DNA from 2 places in the Agreia sp. genome. Region 2 is predicted to be linked to the other one. Evidence: riboswitches for the same ligand, from Rfam matches in the RefSeq annotation. Region 2 holds a riboswitch; the other holds the start of a gene.

Region 1 (10,729 bases), on a different contig from region 2:
TCTCTGTCAGTGCCACGAGCACAATGGCGACCAGCACGACACTGACGAGTCGATACATCTGAACCGTGCCCAGCAGGGCACCGAGTCGAGCCATCACGAGAAGACCTCTCCCCGCAGCGTGCGGGATCGTTCGGCGATTCCAGTGGAGTGCATGCGCACCCAGTCGAACTCGAATCGTTCGGCGAGTCGTGCGGGCGACACGAAGAAGAGTGCGGTGGCCAGGCCGTCGGCCAGGAGCCCGTTCGCTGCAATCACCCAGGTCGCGATGATCCCCGAGGTCGGCGCGCCCGTTCGCCCGTCGAGGATGTGGTGCAGGCCTTCGCCCCAGACGCGTCGATTCGATCCGGATGCGCACAGCGACTCGTTCTCGATCGTCACGATGCCGATCGCCTTGCTCGGGTCGAATGGATGCTCGAGGCCGACTCTCAGTGGCTGGCCACGGGTGACGAGATCGCCGCTCGCGTCGATGACGAACTGCTCGATTGCGGATTCGAGGAGCACCTCCGCGACGAGGTCGATGAGATATCCCTTTCCGGCGGCGCCCACATCGATGACGGTCGGCGCCGTCGTCGTCACCGTGGAGCCGCTGCGACTCACGGCATCCCCCCATCGTGCCGGCACGAGCAGACCCGGATGGGCGGCAAGGCTGTAGTCGCGGTCGTAGCCGAGATGCTCGAGGGAACGGCCGATGAGCGGAGTGACGGCTCCGCCGCTGACCTCGTCGAGCACGTCGTAGAGGTCGAAGAGATCTGCCGCGTCGGGGGGAAAGCGGAGCGTGCCGGGTGTCGAGGCGAGCGAGGTGACCAGCGAATCCGTTCGGAAGCGGGAGTACGCGCGGTCGAAGTCCTCGACACGAACCCGAATCCGATCGACCACGGCCTCGGGGAGGTCGTCGTCGGTATCGACCTGCCAGGCCGTGCCGATTCCCGTGAAACGGAGACTAGACGGCGGCATCGGCCTTGATCTGGTCGACGGCGTCGGTGAAGCCGCCGCTCGTCAGGGACGACCCGGCGACCTTCGATACCTCGAGGTCGTCGATGCTCTTGCCCACGACCACCGCGGCGATGCCGTCGGCGAATTCTCCCTGATATTTCTTGCCGTTGGGGTTCGTCGATTCGGGGGTGACCGTCACCGCGGTGATGACGTCTCCCGTCAGGGTCAGCGAGACCCCGATGGTCTCTTTGCCTCCCGGCGAGGTGTATTCGCCCTCGGCCGAGTACTCGCCGTCGGCGTAGGCCGAGGATGCAGCGGCAGCCTCGGTGGATTCTGTCGTATCGTCGCTGGCCTCGGCCGTGCTCTGAAGAGTGGCTGCCGGCGTGCTGGTGACGTCGGCAATGTCCGGCTCGGTACTGCAGCCGGTGACCACGCCGAGGAGTGAGAGCCCGGCGAGGGCTGTGACGGCGGTTTTCTGGTGGCGGGTGATCATATTCTCTCCATCAGTAGGGATGTACACGGCACGATCGGACGTCTTCGACCCTAGGGGCGCCACGCATGCGCGGCCTATGCAGGAACTGTGGAAAAACTGGGAAAAGTTGAAGCAACAACTATTGGGCGAGTGGCCTGTTCTGGAATGGTGCCCCCGGTAGGAATCGAACCTACGACCAAGAGATTAGAAGGCTCTTGCTCTATCCACTGAGCTACGGAGGCGTGTGCCCGGCACGACGGGCCGCTTCTACGATAGCGCGTCGGGCCCCGGCGACCGTCGAGGCAATTCGACAATTCATGCACACGGATATGATGCGCATATGGCTTCACTCACGGATCGTCTCGTCTGGATCGACTGCGAAATGACGGGACTCGATCTCAGCGTCGATGAGCTCGTCGAGGTCGCTGTCGTCATCACGGACTTCGACCTCAACATCATCGACCCCGGATTCGCCATCGTGATCAAGCCCGACGATTCCGCACTGCAGAACATGAACGACTTCGTGCGCGATATGCACGCCTCCAGCGGCCTCGACCAGGAGATTCCCGACGGGGTGAGCCTTGCTGAGGCGGAGTTCCAGGTTCTCGAGTACATCCTCAAGTACGTTCCCACGGGCCAGCAGGCGCCGCTCGCCGGCAACACCATCGGCACCGACCGCGCGTTCCTGGCGAAGTACATGCCGCGGGTCGACGGTCACCTCCACTACCGCAGCGTCGACGTGTCGAGCATCAAAGAGCTCGTGCACCGATGGTTTCCCCGGGTGTACTACAACGCGCCGAAGAAAGACGGCGGTCACCGGGCGCTCGCCGACATTCTCGAGTCGATTCGTGAACTCGGCTACTACCGCAAGGGCGCGTTCGTTGCCGAGCCCGGACCTGCGACCGACGATCTGAAAGAGCTCTCCTTGACGATTGTGCGCGAGTTCGCCGCCGGTCTGTAGTAGAGTCTTCTTCTGTCGCTTCGATGAGAAGTTCTCGGGTGGCACATGGTGGATATAGCTCAGTTGGTAGAGCGCTGGCTTGTGGAGCCGGATGTCGCGGGTTCGAGCCCCGTTATTCACCCCACGCGCAAGAGGCCCGGGTCGATCAGACCCGGGCCTTTTCGCATCGCCGCAACGCTCACAGCCTGAAGAGGAGCCCCCGCGTGCACGACATCGATGCCGAGCAGTTCGAGGCACTCGTCGTGGCCGAACTCGATCTGCTGCCCGACGACATGATCGACGGACTCGACAACGTGGTCTTCGTCGTCGAAGACCGGCCCGAAGACGGATCGCTCGACCTGCTCGGGCTCTACGACGGCGTGGCGCTCACCGAGCGCGGGCAGTATGGCTTCGGAGAGATGCCCGACCGCATCGTGCTCTACCGCGAGCCGCTTCTCGAACTCGTCGACGACCTCGACGAGTTGAAAGATCAGATCCACGTCACCCTCGTGCACGAGATCGCGCACTTCTACGGCATCGACGACAGCCGACTCCACGAACTCGGCTGGGGCTGACCGGCAATCCTCGCCGGGCCGGTTAGCCTTGGCGGATGGCTCGATCACCCCAATCCAGACTCGGCCGCGCACTCGGAATCATGGTCGTCGCCGTCGTCATCCTCGGCCTTGGACTGTACGGTCCGGCCACGCTCGTCGGTCCCCTGCCCAGCACCGACGCCGTGATCGACGAGCCTTCAGACATCCTCCCGACCATGGGCGCTCCGACGGTGCCGCAGACCGGTGCGAGCGCGATCGCCACCGATGACGGCACGATCTTCGCTTCGGGCGGCGACACCGCCCCCGTGCCCCTGGGCGGCGTGACGAAGGTCATCACCGCGCTGGTCGTTCTGGATGCGAAGCCGATCGAGCCGGGAAAGCCAGGGCCGTCGATCGTCGTCTCGGCGGAAGACTACGCAGGCTTCGTGACGTACATTTCCGAGTCAGCCCGCTCGATCTCGCTCATCGCCGGAGAGACCTGGACCGAGCAGCAGTACCTGCAGGCGATGCTGCTCGGCTCGAGCAACACCCACGCCGACGCGCTGGCCCGCTGGGCCTTCGGATCGGTCGACGACTATGTCGTCGCGGCCAACGCGTGGCTGGCCGAGAGCGGCTACGCCGGCACGACCGTGGTCGACGCGACCGGGCTGGCGGAGGGATCGCAGGGCACGGCATCCGAACTCGCCGCCCTGGCCGCACGCGCTTTCGACGACCCGGTGCTCGCCGACATCATGAGCCTCGACAACGTCGTCGTCGCGGGCAACCGCAGGGTCGACAACGTGGCGGCCTACCGCGTCGACGAGGCGATCACCGGACTCTCGCGCAGCTTCACCGACGCCGCGGGGCTGTGCTTTCTCTTTCGACTGGAGGTGGGCACAGGAGACGACGCCGTGCCGCTCTACGGCGCGTTTCTGCGCGAGCCCGATTACGAGACTCTGGATGGCGACCTGACGACGCTCATCGCGTCGGCGGCCGCCACGCTCACCGAGACGGTGCTGGTGTCGCAGGGCGACGAAGTCGTCACCTACACGACGCCCTGGGGCGACGAGGCGCACGGGGTGGCCGTGGCAACGAAGTCAGAACTGATCTGGCTCACGACGCCGGTGACGAAGACGGTCACGGCGACCGACGTGACCACGGCCGCGAAGGGTACGCGGGTCGGCCAGGTGACGTTCCACACCCCGACGGGAGACGTCACGGTTCTGCTCGAACTTGACAGACGAGTCGCCGATCCGGGACCGGTCTGGCGCATGACGCACCCGGCTCCCGTGATCGACGCCTTCGTCAGATCCCGAACCGACTCCGAGTAGAGCGGCGAGGGTCGTGCCGACCTAGTGGTCGTCGCCGATGTCGCCCGTGCGAACCGTGGGGTCGGAATCGGCGGCATCGAAGGAGTACTTCACGGTGAGGTGTCCGTCGACCTCCTCCGTGTCGCCCGCCTCGTACCAGAACGTCGACTCGAGGCCACCGACTGCGCCGAGCGCGGGAAAGCGGGAGTCGAACTCACCGCCGATGAACGCGCGATCCTCGGTCTGCCCTTCGAGGGGTCCGTCGAGGTACAGGGCTGTGTAGGTTTTCTCAGTCATGGCTCCACCGTAAACCGTCGACCTGCGTTCAGCTCCCAGCCTCAGGCCCGGTCTGTTTTCTGCTAAGACCCGTCGAGCCTGAGGTCGGCGGATGCCTCCGGATCCTCGCGCTCGACGAATGCGCGCCAATGCTCCTGCCACTCGTCCCAATGGGGGGCGTAGGTCTCGCCGTCGCGCTGCAACGCGCGGCGCTTGCGGATGTCGTCGGGCGCGTCGAGCCAGATGCGCACGTCTGCGAGCACGGCGTTGGCGCGGGTGAGCACCCCGCAGCCCTCGATGAGCAGAGGGAGCGCAGGGTCGACGTCGTGCCATTCGGCGGGAGCATCGGCGCTCCAGTCGAAGCGCTGCCAGCGAGCGCGCTCTCCCGCAGCCAGCGGCTCGAGCACGAAGCGCTGCACATGCTCCCCCGTGGCGCGCAGGCCGCTCCACCCGGGGTAGATGTCGTCGAGGCGCACGAGCTGCGGCGACACCGCCCCGGGCCATCCGTCGACGATCCGGTCGGCCAGAGTGCTCTTGCCCGCGCCGCTCGGTCCGTCGAGCAGAATGACGTTCCGAGTCGTCATCCGACGATGAAGTTGAAGGTTTCGAAGACCACCGCAGCGGCGATCGCGATAGCGGCGATCGCGGCGCCGATTCCGATGAGCACGCTCTCGCGCCATCCGAATGTCGACTCGCGCGCCCAGGTTCGCGGGGTGTCTCCCCCGAAGCCCCGGGCCTCCATCGCCGTCGCGAGTTTGCTGCCCCGCCTGATCGACAGCACGAGTAGGGCGAAGGCCTGCGAGAGAACCCGTCGGATGCGCCCGCGGTCGCCGACGCCCCGGGCTCGGCGAGCGAGTTCGAGCGAGCGCCAGTCGTCGAGGAACAGCCCCACCAGGCGCAGTCCTGCGAGAGCTCCGAGAACGAAGCGGCTGGGCAGATGCCACACCTGGGCGAGTCCGTCGGCCAGGTCGGTGGGGTCGATCGTCACGAACAACACGATGGCGGGAAGTCCGATGGCCAGCACACGAAGAGCGGTGGCGATCGCCAGCGAGATCGAGCCGTCGGTCACGTGGATGAGGCCGAACTCGAGGTGCGTCTGCCCTGACGCCTGCCCGTAGAGGAGGGTCGTGAGCCCGGCCGTGGGCGCGGCGATCCAGACCGGTATTGTGCGGAGGAAGAACTGGCGGGCGCTCAGGCCTGCCCACGCCAGCAGCACGCTCTCAAGCACGAGCGCGGTCGCGGCGGACAGCCAGTCGATGGTGAGGATGAGCGCGAAGCCCAGGAGGAACGCGGTCGCCAGCTTGGCCACCGGGTTGATGCGATAGATCGCCTGCGTGCCTTTCGTCGGGGTGAGGATGCTCACGAAAGCCTCACCTCGTCGTCGGCGAGGGCTCTGACGAAGTCGGCGTCGTGGGTGACGGCGAGAATCGACTGTCCCTCGTCGAGCAGTTCTGCCAGCAGCGAGACCAGCTCGCTCCAGGTTCGCGAGTCCTGTCCGAAAGTCGGCTCGTCGAGCACGAGCAGCTTCGGTTTCGTGGCGAGCACCGTCGCAACGGAGAGGCGGCGCTTCTCTCCTCCAGACAGGGTGAAAGGATTCGCGAGCGCGAGATGATCGAGCCTGAGCCGGTGGAGGAGCTCATCGACGCGCTGCTCGACGGTGTGGTCGCCCAGTTCGAGTGCCCGGGGCCCCACGGCCAGCTCATCGCGCACGGTCGTCGCGAGAAACTGGTGCTCCGGGTCTTGGAAGACCGTGCCGATGCGGGTCAGAAGGTCTTTCGAGCGCCAGGAGATCGGCGAGGTGGACGTGAGCGCACCGGCGAGCAGGGGCGTCGCAGACACGACTCCTTCCTCCGGCCGCAGGAGTCCGGCCAGGGTCAGGGCGAGCGTCGACTTGCCGGCACCGTTGGGCCCGACGATCGCCACGGCCCTACCCTCGTCGAGCGAGACGTCGAGACCGGCGGCGATGCGCGAACCGCGCACGCGCGCGATCGCCAGCCCCGTGGCATCCAGCAGGCGCCCGCCCGAGGAGGGGCTCCGGCGTTCGGCGAACCGCGGGGGAAACTCGGGGATCCATACTCCCGACGCGCTCAGTTCGGCGCCCTGAGCGCTCAGCACGGCGTGCGGTGCGCAGTCGGCCAGCACTCCGCCGCCTGGCGCGAGCACCACGACGCGATCGACGATGTCGCGCCACACCTCGACCCGGTGCTCGATCACGACGAGGGTAGCCCCGGTCGAGCGCGCAACCCGGCTCACGGCATCACGGACCTCGGCGACGCCGGCGGGATCGAGGTTCGCTGTGGGCTCGTCGAGCAGGATCAGGCCGGGTCGCATGGCCAACACCCCTGCGAGTGCGAGCCGTTGTTTCTGCCCGCCCGAGAGCGCCGAGGTCGGATGATCGAGCGGCAGGTCGAGCCCCACCTCGTCGAGGGATTGCACGACGCGCCGCCAGATCTCGTCGCGTGGAACGCCGAGGTTCTCGCAGCCGAATGCCACGTCGTCGCCGACGCGGGCGAGGATGACCTGCGAGTCGGGATCCTGCAGAACGAGCCCTGCGATGCCGCGTGCTCTCGTGGCGTGCTGGCCTGCCACGCGAAGCTCGCCTCGCTGTTCGCCCTCGTCGTCGCCGCCGATCACTCCGGCCAGGGCGTGCATCAGGGTGCTCTTGCCCGCACCCGACGCGCCCAGGAGCAGCACGCGCTCCCCCGGTTCGATCTCGAGGTCGAGTCCCTCGACGGCCCACGCCTTGCGCGAGGCGTGCCGCCAGCCCCACTCGCGCGCCGAGACGGCGGCCGGGGGCAGGCGGTCGTGCGTCATCGTCGTGATTTCCGGATGCCTTCTCAGACCCGCGCCGATACCTCGCGGCCCGACGCGAAACGGCTGAGGGCTCCTGTGCGGGCGAGGCCTCGCGCCGCGAGCCAGGAGAGCAGACCCGCTAGCACCGCACCCGAGACCACCGAGCAGACGGCGTAGATGACGGCGAACTCGACCTTGGCCCCGGGATAAAAGAGCACGAGGTCGGTGACCGCGAGCGCGATGCCCGCTCCTATTCCGGCGAGCACGGCGACGTACGCACGCCAGTTCGCGTAGAGGAAGAGTGCGAACACGATCTCGGCCCCAAGGCCCTGCACGAGCCCCGAAACGAGGGTGAGCGCGGCCCACTGGGTGCCGATGATCGCGGAGACCACGGCCGCGACGAGTTCGGTGAAGAGCGCGGCGCCGGGCTTTCTGATGACGAGGCCGCCGAGCACTCCCGCAAACAGCCATCCGCCGCCGAGAAGGGCCTGGAGCCCCGGAAGCGCGGCTTCGAGTGGTGCGGACAGGGGATTGTAGGCCTGGCCCCACAGCCAGAAGACGAGACCCGAGGCCACGCCGATGACGCTGGCGATGACGATGTCGACGACTCGCCAGGTGAAGCGATTGGGCCGGCCCGTGCCGACGGTGGTTGTTTCGGACTCGGTGGAGAGGGGTGAAGTGCGCACTGAACGTGCCCTTTCGTCGTAAGCGAATGTCAGGGCACGGGTGGAGTCGCCGCAGGAGGACCCTGTGAGCGACACCGTGAGATGTCCTCCCTGCGCTGGCATGATCCAGATCAGGTTCGACGGTCGAAGGTTGGAGAACCTTCCTCTCAGCCCGGCTCACCGGACTCCCGTGTTGCCACCCAGTATAGGGCGGTCGCTACTTCTTGAGTGCTCGGATGATCCGAGCGATCGCCTTGCCCGTGACCCACACGGCCGGAACGGATACGGCGACCAGGGCGATGAGGTTCGGCTCGAAGGCGACTCGGCCGTTCTCCTGGGTGACGTACGCACCGACGGGGATCGCCGCCCCTCCGCCGCCACCGCCTGCGATGCCAGAGGTCGCCTCGTCGGATCCTGAACCGCCGAACCCGAACCAGCTGATAGCGACCGGCACGAGGGTCTGGCCCTCGATCTCGACGGGATCGCCGTAGACGGCGCCCACTCCGAACGATCGAACTGTTTCTGCGAGCTTCACGGCGATGTTTGTCATGTGGTCACGGTACCCGGCGTGCACCCGTGCCGCCAGGGGTCGAGTGTGTGACACGCTGGGGGGGTGGACTTACGTATTTTCACCGAACCGCAGCAGGGCGCCAGCTATGACGACCTGTTGACGATTGCATCCGCGACAGAGAGGCTCGGCTTCGACGCCTTCTTCCGCTCCGACCACTACCTGCGCATGGGTGACGACGCTACGGCCGGTCTTCCCGGTCCGACGGATGCCTGGACCACCCTGGCCGGGCTCGCCCGGGAGACCTCGCGCATCACGCTGGGCACCCTCGTGTCGAGCGTCACCTACCGTCACCCGGGCATCCTGGCCATCCAGGTTGCCCAGGTCGATCAGATGTCGGGAGGCCGGGTCGAACTCGGGCTCGGCACCGGGTGGTTCGAACGGGAGCACCTGGCCTACGGCATCCCGTTTCCCGCGAGGCGCTTCGGCCTGCTCGAGGAGCAGCTCGAGATCATCACGGGCATGTGGGGAACTCCTCTGGGCGAGACCTACTCATTCGAGGGTGAGCACTACACCCTCGTCGACTCCCCCGCCCTTCCGAAACCCGTACAGCACCCGGTTCCTGTGATCGTCGGCGGCAGCGGGCCCACGCGCACGCCGAAGATCGCAGCGCGGTTCGCCACCGAGTTCAACGTGCCGTTCGCCGAGCTCGCCGACATTCCCCTGCGATTCGCGGGCGTACACCAGGCATGCGAGACGATCGGGCGCGATCCGTCGGAACTGGTGTATTCGGCGGCCCTCGTCGCGGCCGTCGGATCGAGCGCGTCCGAGTTCGAACGACGGGCGGCGGCCATCGGTCGCGAACCGGGCGAGATCCGGGAGCACGGCCTCGCCGGCTCTCCCGCCGAGGTCGTCGACCGTATCGGAGCGCTGCGCGACGACGGAGTCGAACGCCTCTACCTGCAGATCCTCGACATCCACGACCTCGACCACCTCGAGCTGATCGCAGCCGAGGTCATGCCCCAGCTCGACTGACCCGGCCGCATACACGCGGCGTTCGACCCGACTCACGACTTCATCAGGAGATTTTTATGGAAAGCTGGCCCGGATCGGCCTACCCCCTCGGCGCGACCTTCGACGGAAGCGGCACGAACTTCGCCCTCTTCAGCGAAGCTGCGGAGCGCGTCGTGCTCTGCCTCTTCGGAGAGAAAGGCGCCGAGACGCGCATCGAACTGACCGAGGTCGACGCGTACGTCTGGCACTGCTACCTTCCCCAGGTGCAGCCCGGTCAGCGCTACGGCTACCGTGTCTACGGGGCGTACGACCCCGAGAACGGATGCCGCTTCAACCCGAACAAGCTGCTGCTCGACCCCTACGCCAAGGCCACGAGCGGAACCATCGACTGGGACCAGTCGCTCTTCTCCTACAACTTCGGCGACCCGGACTCCCGCAACGACGACGACTCCGCCAAGCACATGATGACCGGCGTCGTCATCAACCCGTTCTTCGACTGGTCGGGCGACCGCATCCTCGGCATCCCCTACAGCGAGACGGTGATCTACGAGGCGCACGTCAAAGGACTCACCCAGCTGCACCCCGACGTGCCCCGCGAGCAACGCGGCACGTACGCGGGCGTCGCGCATCCGTCAGTGATCGAGCACCTCAAGAAACTCGGCATCACCGCCATCGAGCTGATGCCCGTGCACCAGTTCGTGCAGGACAGCACCCTGCTCGACAAGGGACTGTCGAACTACTGGGGCTACAACACCATCGGCTTCTTCGCCCCCCAGTCGAGCTACTCGTCGGCCGGCGAGCGCGGCCAGCAGGTTCAAGAGTTCAAGGGCATGGTCAAGTCGCTGCACGCGGCCGGCATCGAAGTCATCCTCGACGTCGTCTACAACCACACGGCAGAGGGAAACCACCTCGGCCCGACCATCTCGTTCCGCGGAATCGACAACGCCGCGTACTACCGGCTGATGGAGGACGACCAGCGGTACTACATGGACTACACGGGAACCGGCAACACGCTCAACGTGCGTCACCCCCACTCGTTGCAGCTCATCATGGACTCGCTGCGCTATTGGGCGACGGAGATGCACGTCGACGGCTTCCGCTTCGACCTCGCGTCGAGCCTCGCCCGCGAGTTCTACGACGTCGACAAGCTCTCGACGTTCTTCGAGCTCGTGCAGCAAGACCCGGTGATCTCGCAGGTGAAGCTCATCGCCGAGCCCTGGGACGTCGGTCCCGGCGGCTACCAGGTGGGCAACTTTCCCGGCCAGTGGACGGAGTGGAACGGGAA
Region 2 (8,125 bases):
CCTCGCGCATCGACCAGAGCGTCGGGCGACGTGGCGTGGTCGAGGTGGCCGCCCGTCGCCAGCACGAGCACGTCGAGCCGGGCCGACACCCTCGCCGCCTGCGCGAGCGTCTCGTTCCAGGTAGTGGCCTGCGGCTCGTCTGCGAGAATCGCCAGCTCGGGGATGTTCGGGGTGACGACGTGCGCGAGGCGGGCGAGTTCGCGCAGCGCACCCTCCGCATCGGCCTGCAGAAGCCTGTCGCCGCTGGTCGCCACCATCACGGGGTCGAGCACCACGACGGGAGGCCGCACGCGTTCGAGCCACTCGCGCACGGCGCTGATGACCTGCACGTCGGCGAGCATCCCGATCTTCACCGCGTCGATCGCCACGTCGTCGCTCACGGCATCGAGCTGCTCGCTGAGAAAGGCGACGGGAGGCACATGCACCGAACGCACGCCGCGGGTGTTCTGCGCGACGAGGGCCGTGACGACCGCCATGCCGTAGCCGCCGTTCGCCGCGATGCTCTTGAGGTCGGCCTGCACTCCGGCACCGCCGGTGGGGTCGGTGCCGGCGATGCTCAGCACGCGCGGAACCGCACGGCCTTCGATCTCGTTCACTGCGTCGTTCATCACGCGTTCCGCCATTCGGTCGCCAGATCTCGCGCCGCAGCGCGCGGGCTCGTCGCCGAGCAGATCGCCGAGACCACGGCGGCCCCGGCGGCGCCCGACCGGCGCAGTGGCGCGATGTCTGCCCTGCCGATGCCGCCGATGGCGACGGCCGGCAGGTGGGTGGATGCGGCCAGAGCCGCGAAGGCGGCGAGACCCAGCGGCGGCGGCGCGTCGGTCTTGGTCGTGGTCGAGTGCAGCGCCCCGATGCCGACGTAGTCGACCGCTCCGGGGTCGTTCTCTGCGTCGCGCAGCTGAGCGAGCGTCGACGCGCTGAGCCCGATCACCGCAGCGGGTCCGATCAGTTCTCGCACCAGCGCGGGTGGCAGGTCGGACTGTCCGAGATGCACGCCGCCCACCCGCGCGCCGAGCCTGCGGGCGGCGAGAAAGACATCCACCCGGTCGTTGACGATCACCGTCACGGCCGCGGGCAGGGCGTCGACGACCCGGCACACGAGGTCGAGAAAGTCACGAGCCGTCGAATTCTTTTCGCGCAACTGCACGGCGGTCGCCCCGCCGGCGACGGCCTCGCGCGCGACCGAGAGAACCGTATGCCCGGCGGCGGCGGCGAGGGCCGTGTCGGTCACGAGATAGATCGACAGGTCGAGCGTCATGAGATTCTCGCCCGCGTGGCGATGTCGGCGCCGTCTATCGCGGCGAGGGCGTCGAGGAAGGCGGCCCCGAAGCTGCCAGGACCGGCCGATTCGACCGCGGCCAGCTCGGCGGCGATCGTATAGACGGTCACTGCAGCGACGGTGGCGGCCAGGTGGTCGTCATCGACCGCGAGGAACGCGGCCATCACGGCCCCGAGCGCGCATCCGCCACCCGTGATGCGGGTCAGCAGCGGGTCGCCGGTGGCGATGCGCACGACCCGGATGCCGTCGGTCAGTAGGTCGACGGGGCCCGAGACCGCGACGACGCCGCCGGTCGATTCGGCGAGCGAGCGGGCGGCGGGCAGGGAGGCCTCGACGGAATCGAGGGCATCAACCCCACGCCCGCCGGCACCCGTGCCCGAGAGGGCGATGATCTCAGACGCGTTGCCACGAACAACCGACGGACGCAGGTCGCGCAGCCGATGGGCGAGGGGAGTTCGCACGGGCAGGGATCCGATCGCCACCGGATCGAGCACCCAGGGCGTGGCGCCTGCCGCTGCCCCGGCCTGGGCCTCGATCATCGCCGCCCGCTGTTCGGGTGTGGGGGTGCCCAGGTTGACCAGCAGGCCGGATGCGATGGTCGCGAACGGCTCGGCCTCGCCGACGATGTCGACCATCGCGGGCGCGGCTCCCACCGCGAGGAGCGCGTTCGCCGTGAAGTTCACGACCACGCTGTTGGTGATGCACTGCACGAGCGGACTGGTCTGCCGCACCCGGTTCAGGGCATCGATGGTGGATTCGATAAATGGTTCTGACGTGCGCATGAGCGCGACATCCCTTCGCTAGTACGAACTAGATCAGGTTCGACGGGTTTGTTCTCAGCCCGGATGGGCACCCCGTGTCACGTAATGAGCGCCAGCCTAGCAAGCGCCCGCCGGCTTCGCCGACGGCACGGTCACGGAGTGACCATGCCTCCGTTTACGTTGAGCGTCTCGCCTGACACGTAGCTCGACTCCGCAGAGGCCAGGAACACGTAGGCGGGCGCGAGCTCGGCCGGCTGGCCGGCGCGCTGATAGGTGCTCTCGTCGTCGAAGGCCTTCAGCTGCTCGTCGGAGACGCCGCCCGACACCTGCAGCGCGGTCCACACCGGCCCCGGCGCCACGACGTTGACCCGGATGCCGCGCGGGGCCAGCTGCTGCGCCAGACCTTTCGAGAAGTTGTTGATCGCCGCCTTGGTCGATGCGTAGTCGAGGCGATCGGGCGCGGGCTGGTAGGCCTCGAGTGATGCCGTGTTGATGATGGTGGCGCCGGCGGTCAGGTGGGGGAGCGCGGCTTTGGTGAGCCAGAAGTTCGCGAAGACGTTCGTGCGGAAGGTCTGCTCGAACTGCTCGTCGGTGAGGTCTTCGAGCCGGTCGACGGCGATCTGCTTGCCGGCGTTGTTGACGAGGATGTCGAGCCCGCCCAGCACCTCGACGGCCTCGGCGATGATGTCGCGGCACGTGCTCGCTTCGGTGATGTCTGCGGCGATCGCGTGCCCTGTGGTGCCGGCCTCGTCGATCAGGCCCAGGATGCGATCGGCGTCTTCGTGCTCGGCGGGCAGGTGCACGATCACGACGTCGGCGCCCTCGCGCGCGAACGCGATGGCGACGGCGCCCCCGATGCCCGAGTCCCCGCCCGTGATCAGCGCCTTGCGCCCGGCGAGCCGCCCGGTGCCGCGGTAGGTCGACTCGCCGAGGTCGGGAACCGGCGTCATCTGCGCCTGCACGCCGGGCTCGGGCTGATGCTGAACAGGAGGTTCCACTCGCTTGTACTGGGTGACCGGATTTCCGAAGGTGTACTGATCGCGTGCAGTCATGTGCTCAGACTAGGAGAAGGAGATCGGGAAGGCGTGGAGATGGAACATCTCGGTCTTCAATTGGGCTGAGAACGAATCTGCCACGGCGTTGCCCCGACTGCTGCCTCAACGGCAAGGCAGGTGGGTGCCTCTCCGGTCCACAAGCGACCGGCTTTCCCTGCCTCGAGGTATTCGGCGTAGAGCCGCGCCTTCGCCTCGATGACACTGAGGTTTTCGACCAGGCCTGCCAGCTCCTGGCGCACGCGCGCTTCGTGGGCACGCAGCAGTTCCATGCGCTCGCGCTCGTTTCCGGGTCCGGCGGCGACGAGCTCGGCGTAGTGACGGACGTCTCCCACCGGCATCCCGATCGAACGGAACCGCATGCACATTCGAAGCCACTCCACGTCGACCTCGGTGTACACGCGTCGGCCACTCCCGTCGCGCTCGACCCTTCCAGGAAGCAGACCTTCTCGCTCGTAGAAGCGCAGCGTATGCACGCCAAGACCCGTCTCTTCACTCACCTCGCCGATGAGAAACTCTTTCGCCATTCCGCACCACCATCTACTTGACCTAGAGAGTGGTCTAGATCGTAGCGTGAACCGCAAAGAACGACGGATGGAGTTGTAGTGACGATGAAAATGGATGTCGAGCTGGGGGCTGCCCTGTCTGAACTGACCCAGGACGACGAGCCCGCAGGTACCAGAACGTGGCAGGAGATTCGCCAAGCGACAGATGAGATGTACCCGACGCTCACCCGGGCTCTGGAGCGACCAGAACTGGACGAACGAATTTACGAGGCTTCGTCGGTCGACGGGGCCAGCGTTGCGCTCCACTGGTTCTCACCTCGGGCCGTAGACAGCTCGCATCGAACGGCGGCGGTGGTGCACGCCCACGGGGGTGGGATGATCGCGGGTTCGGTTGCGCTCTTCGCACCCTACGTGCGTGAGTACGTGGCCCGATCCGGTGTTCCGTTTCTCTCGGTCGATTACCGGCGGGGGCCGGAGGCTTCCGGCGAGCTGCCAGGACAGGACGTTTTTGCCGGTACCCGCTGGTTGCACGATCACGCCGCTCAGCTCGGCGTCGACCCGGAACGGATCGCGGTGATGGGCGAGAGCGCGGGCGCGGGGCTCGCCGCCGTCAGCGCCATTCGCGCCCGGGATGCGGGCTTGCCGGTTGCGCGGCAAATCCTCATCTACCCGATGTTGGACGACCGAACAGTGACGTCCGACCCGCACACAGCGCCATTCCTGACCTGGTCCGCCAACGACAACCGCGTCGGCTGGAACGCCGTGCTCGGTGACCGCCGGGGAACCGACGGCGTGCCCGCCGTGATCGCACCCGCTCGCCTCGACGACTTCTCCGGCCTGGCTCCGGCCTATCTCGAAGTCGGTGCACTGGATCTGTTTCGTGACGAAACGGTGCGGTATGCCTCATCTCTGTGGGCGGCGGGCGTCGACGCCGAACTTCAGGTTCTTCCCGGCCTGACGCACGGTTGGGACCAGTTCGCGCCGACCAGCCGCGTGCGAGCGGCGACACTCGAACGACGAGTGCGCATCCTTCACGCGATCTAGTTCATACAGCAATCAGCCCCTATTAAAGACAGGAAAGATCATGACCGACATCGACCTCCGCGCCATCTACGCGCGCTACCTGGCTGCCCTCAACGCCCGCGAGTTCGAGCGTATGAGCGAGTTCGCTCACGAGACGCTGACCTTCAACGGCGAGGTCATCTCTCGCGACGACTACACCGCCGAGATCAAGGCACACCTGGATGCCGTCGACGAGTTCGCCTGGAACCTCGAGGACATCGTCGTCGAGGGCGACCGCGTCTCCGTTCGTCTCCGCGACACCGGCACGCCCGTGAAGGAATGGCTCGGGCTGCAGCCGACGGGATCACGAGTGGAGTTCACGGAGTTCGGAGTGTATCGATTCCGCGAGGGCCGCGTCGAGCAGATGTGGTACTTGCTCGACTTCCAGGCGATCGAGCGGCAACTCGCTGCCGGAGCCGGCACCGCCGCCTCGACTTCCGATAGGCAGGACCAGAGGCAGGGGTCATCCTCTGCCGCCGGTGAGGCCGAGTTCACGGCCGCCGAGGCAGAGGTGCTGCGCTATGAGCCAGCCGAGCTGAAGGCCCCGAATCACAACGATGTGCGGTCGTTCGTTCACGCCTGGTTCGCCGCGTTCGACCACGCTGCTGAGGCGGAGTTCTTCACGACTCACCTCGACGACGGCGACATGACGTTCACCCTCGACGGCGACGCGCTGGCTCACGATCACGCGTCGTTCCGCGATTGGTACGCCGACGCGCTGCGTCACATCCCCTGGGACTTTCACAGCATCATCGAGATCGACATCGCCGGCAATCACCGAACTGGCTGGACGCTCGAGTTCTTCTTCCGTCATGTCGGGAAGTGGCTCGACGAGCCGAACACATCGACCGGCCGGCCATTCAATCGAGTGCTCCATGCCACCTGGCGGCTCGAGCACACCGGCTCAGACTTTCTGATCCGGCGCTATGACCTCACGATCGCGCAGAACACCATGCCCATCTGATGTCCTATCCCGCCGGTGGCATCGCGATGCTTCCGCCGCAACCGAACGACGCTGCAGCAGGCTCAGGCTCACGCTCAGGCTCAGCGCGGTGCGGTCACCCCGTAGACCACGTGGTCGTCGAGGTACTGCCAGACCGTTCCGGTCTCGACGAAGCCGGCGCTCTGCAGGCTCTCGAGATGAAAGCCGAGCGTGACCTTCGGCGGCGCCACGTGCAGTTCGGCGCCCCAGACCTCGCTTCGCCGTTGCAGCGCGGCCGCATAGCGCGGAACGTCGGCGACGGCCTGCCACCATTCGTCCCACGTGTCGGTGTCGCCTGCGAAGGTCTGGGCCTGCATCGCCGCGTCATCCGCCAGCGCGATGCGCGCGAGGGTGCCCTCGTGCTGGGCGCTGTACGAGAGGTGGTCGCCGTTCAGCAGGATGCCGCCCGGTCGCAGCAGACCCGGCAGCGTGCGATACACGTCGACGAGGTCGCCGGGCTGAAGCCAGTGCAGGGCCGTCGACGAGACGATGGCGTCGAACGGGGCCGACGCGATCGCCGGATGCTCCGACCAGTCGGCGCGCGCGAGGTCGACGTCGGCGGTCTGCAGGCGAGGGTCGTCTGCCGCGAGGTCGTCGGCGATCGCCAGCAGCGCGGGGTCTTTGTCTGCCACGACGGCGCGCGCTTTCGGAACGTGACGGAGCACGTGCAGGGCCAGTGCGCCAGTGCCTCCGGCGAGGTCGAGGATGCGCGGCTCGGCGACGTCGACGCAGACGCCGGCGACGACCCGGGCGATGGTGTCGAAGCGCTGCGCCCGGTGCCGGATGTAGCCGGTCTGCTGAGCATCCCATCGAGCGGCGAGGCTGCGGGCGGTGTCGAGGGGGCTAGTTTCTGTCGAGCTGAGTTCTGTCATGCGGATTCCTTTGTTCGGGGAGCGGGGCAGAGGGCGGGAGGAGTAGAGGGAAGAGAGAAGAAGAGGCGCGTCAGCCCATCCGGTGTCGCTGTGACCCGGGTCGTCACGTCGTAGACGGCATCGAGCAGCCGAGGCTGAAACACCTCGGAGGGGCGGCCGGCACCGACGACGACTCCGCGCTGCAGAACGACGACGCGGTCGCAGACCTGGGCGGCGAGTTCGAGATCGTGCAGCACGACCACGACGGTCGGGGCGATTCGTCGCAGCAGCGAGATGATCTCGAGCCGGTGCCTGATGTCGAGGTGGTTGGTGGGCTCGTCGAGCAGAACGTGACTCGCGCCCTGGGCGAGCGCTCGGGCGAGGGCGACGCGCTGCAACTCGCCGCCCGAGAGTGTCGAGAGCCGATCGAAGGCCCGGTGCGACAGGTCGACCGCGTCAAGGGCGTCGGCCACGCGGTGATCGAACGCGGCCCCGCCAGAGCGCAGAACGCCGTTCTCGGCGATCCCGCCGAGCGAGACCTCGTCGACGATGCGCAACGAGGCATCGGGTTCGCTGCGCTGCCCGACCTCTGCCACCCGGCGTGCGATCCAGCGTCGGTTCTGGATGCGGAGATCGTGGCCATCCAGAACGATCCGGCCCGCCGACAGGGGCGTCGCGCGAACCAGCGCGCGCAGCAGGGTGGTCTTTCCGCTTCCGTTCGGACCGACTATCCCGGTCACCGCGCCGGTGGGCGCCTGGAACGATACCCCGTCGAGCAGCACTCGGTTTCCGGCGCGCACGGTCACCCCATGCGCCTCGATCACGGCAGGGTCGCGAGGAGTGCGGCCAGCTGCTGCGGGCCCTGGGTCGAGAGCACGCTCGGCGGGTCGGTGTAGGCGAACTGCAGTGCCAGAACGCGGTCATTCCGAACCGCCGAGAGGGCGGAGACACCGGGTGAACTCATGAAGCTGTCGATCACGGTCTGCGGTTCGCCGTCGGAGTAGAGCAGCACGATCGTGCCGGGGTCGCGCGAGATGATGTCCTCGATGTTGGCGTCGAAGACCCGCTCCCTTGAATCGGCGTAGACATTGGCGAGTCCCGCCGCGGCGAACACGGGGGTGACCATGCTCGGACCGCCGTACGGCGAGAGCACGCTTCCGCCGGAGGAGACGTAGAGGGCGGCGGCGGTTCCGGCATCCGGTGCCGTGGAACTGAGGCTCGCCGTGCCACGCGCGACGACCTGTTCGGCCTGATCGCTCTCGCCCAGCAGGGCGCCGAGGGTGCGCACCTCGCTCCACACGCGATCGAAGGTCGCGGTCTCGCTGAGCTCGGCGCCGGGGTTCGTGCAATAGGCGCTGGGCGAGTAGACGGCGATTCCGCTGGCCGCGAGGGCCTCTCTGTCGACCGCGTTCTCGGGGGCGATCACCAGGTCGGGTTCGGCGCCGAGGATGCTCTCCTGCGAGACGACCGAGCCGCCGGTGGAGTTCTTCTCGGTCGACAGCAGGTCGAGCGAGTCGAGCGTCGTATAGGTGGAGTCCTCGAACAGGCCCTCCTGCACCGCCGAGGTGAGGGCGACCACGCGGTCGACCGCGCCCAGGGCCTCGAGGTTCGGCAGCGCATCGTTGTTGACGA

What was found. Region 2 has a riboswitch for thiamine pyrophosphate ahead of thiM (hydroxyethylthiazole kinase). Riboswitches for the same ligand answer to the same signal wherever they lie in the genome.
Region 1: it holds a riboswitch for thiamine pyrophosphate, as region 2 does, so the genes downstream of both, ACE5CZ_RS07200 (ECF transporter S component) here and thiM (hydroxyethylthiazole kinase) in region 2, are expected to answer to the same signal.

The regions. Positions count from the first base shown of each region.
Region 1 is NZ_CAXVWM010000089.1:143-10,871, reverse strand. Features, by position in the region: gene ACE5CZ_RS07260 (FAD-dependent oxidoreductase) at 1-94, opposite strand, end outside; gene ACE5CZ_RS07255 (FAD:protein FMN transferase) at 94-954, opposite strand; gene ACE5CZ_RS07250 (hypothetical protein) at 941-1,426, opposite strand; tRNA gene ACE5CZ_RS07245 (tRNA-Arg) at 1,572-1,647, opposite strand; gene orn (oligoribonuclease) at 1,746-2,366, shown strand; tRNA gene ACE5CZ_RS07235 (tRNA-His) at 2,415-2,490, shown strand; gene ACE5CZ_RS07230 (metallopeptidase family protein) at 2,570-2,920, shown strand; gene ACE5CZ_RS07225 (D-alanyl-D-alanine carboxypeptidase family protein) at 2,956-4,209, shown strand; gene ACE5CZ_RS07220 (hypothetical protein) at 4,231-4,485, opposite strand; gene ACE5CZ_RS07215 (ATP-binding protein) at 4,548-5,048, opposite strand; gene ACE5CZ_RS07210 (energy-coupling factor transporter transmembrane component T family protein) at 5,045-5,827, opposite strand; gene ACE5CZ_RS07205 (ABC transporter ATP-binding protein) at 5,824-7,278, opposite strand; gene ACE5CZ_RS07200 (ECF transporter S component) at 7,302-7,943, opposite strand; TPP riboswitch at 8,013-8,115, opposite strand; gene ACE5CZ_RS07195 (hypothetical protein) at 8,140-8,472, opposite strand; gene ACE5CZ_RS07190 (LLM class F420-dependent oxidoreductase) at 8,536-9,465, shown strand; partial or broken gene glgX (glycogen debranching protein GlgX) at 9,522-10,729, shown strand, end outside.
Region 2 is NZ_CAXVWM010000170.1:1,010-9,134, forward strand. Features, by position in the region: gene ACE5CZ_RS12305 (bifunctional hydroxymethylpyrimidine kinase/phosphomethylpyrimidine kinase) at 1-608, opposite strand, end outside; gene thiE (thiamine phosphate synthase) at 608-1,258, opposite strand; gene thiM (hydroxyethylthiazole kinase) at 1,255-2,061, opposite strand; TPP riboswitch at 2,055-2,146, opposite strand; gene ACE5CZ_RS12320 (SDR family oxidoreductase) at 2,193-3,092, opposite strand; gene ACE5CZ_RS12325 (MerR family transcriptional regulator) at 3,149-3,619, opposite strand; gene ACE5CZ_RS12330 (alpha/beta hydrolase) at 3,704-4,642, shown strand; gene ACE5CZ_RS12335 (ester cyclase) at 4,683-5,624, shown strand; gene ACE5CZ_RS12340 (class I SAM-dependent methyltransferase) at 5,705-6,514, opposite strand; gene ACE5CZ_RS12345 (ABC transporter ATP-binding protein) at 6,511-7,299, opposite strand; partial or broken gene ACE5CZ_RS12350 (ABC transporter substrate-binding protein) at 7,314-8,125, opposite strand, start outside.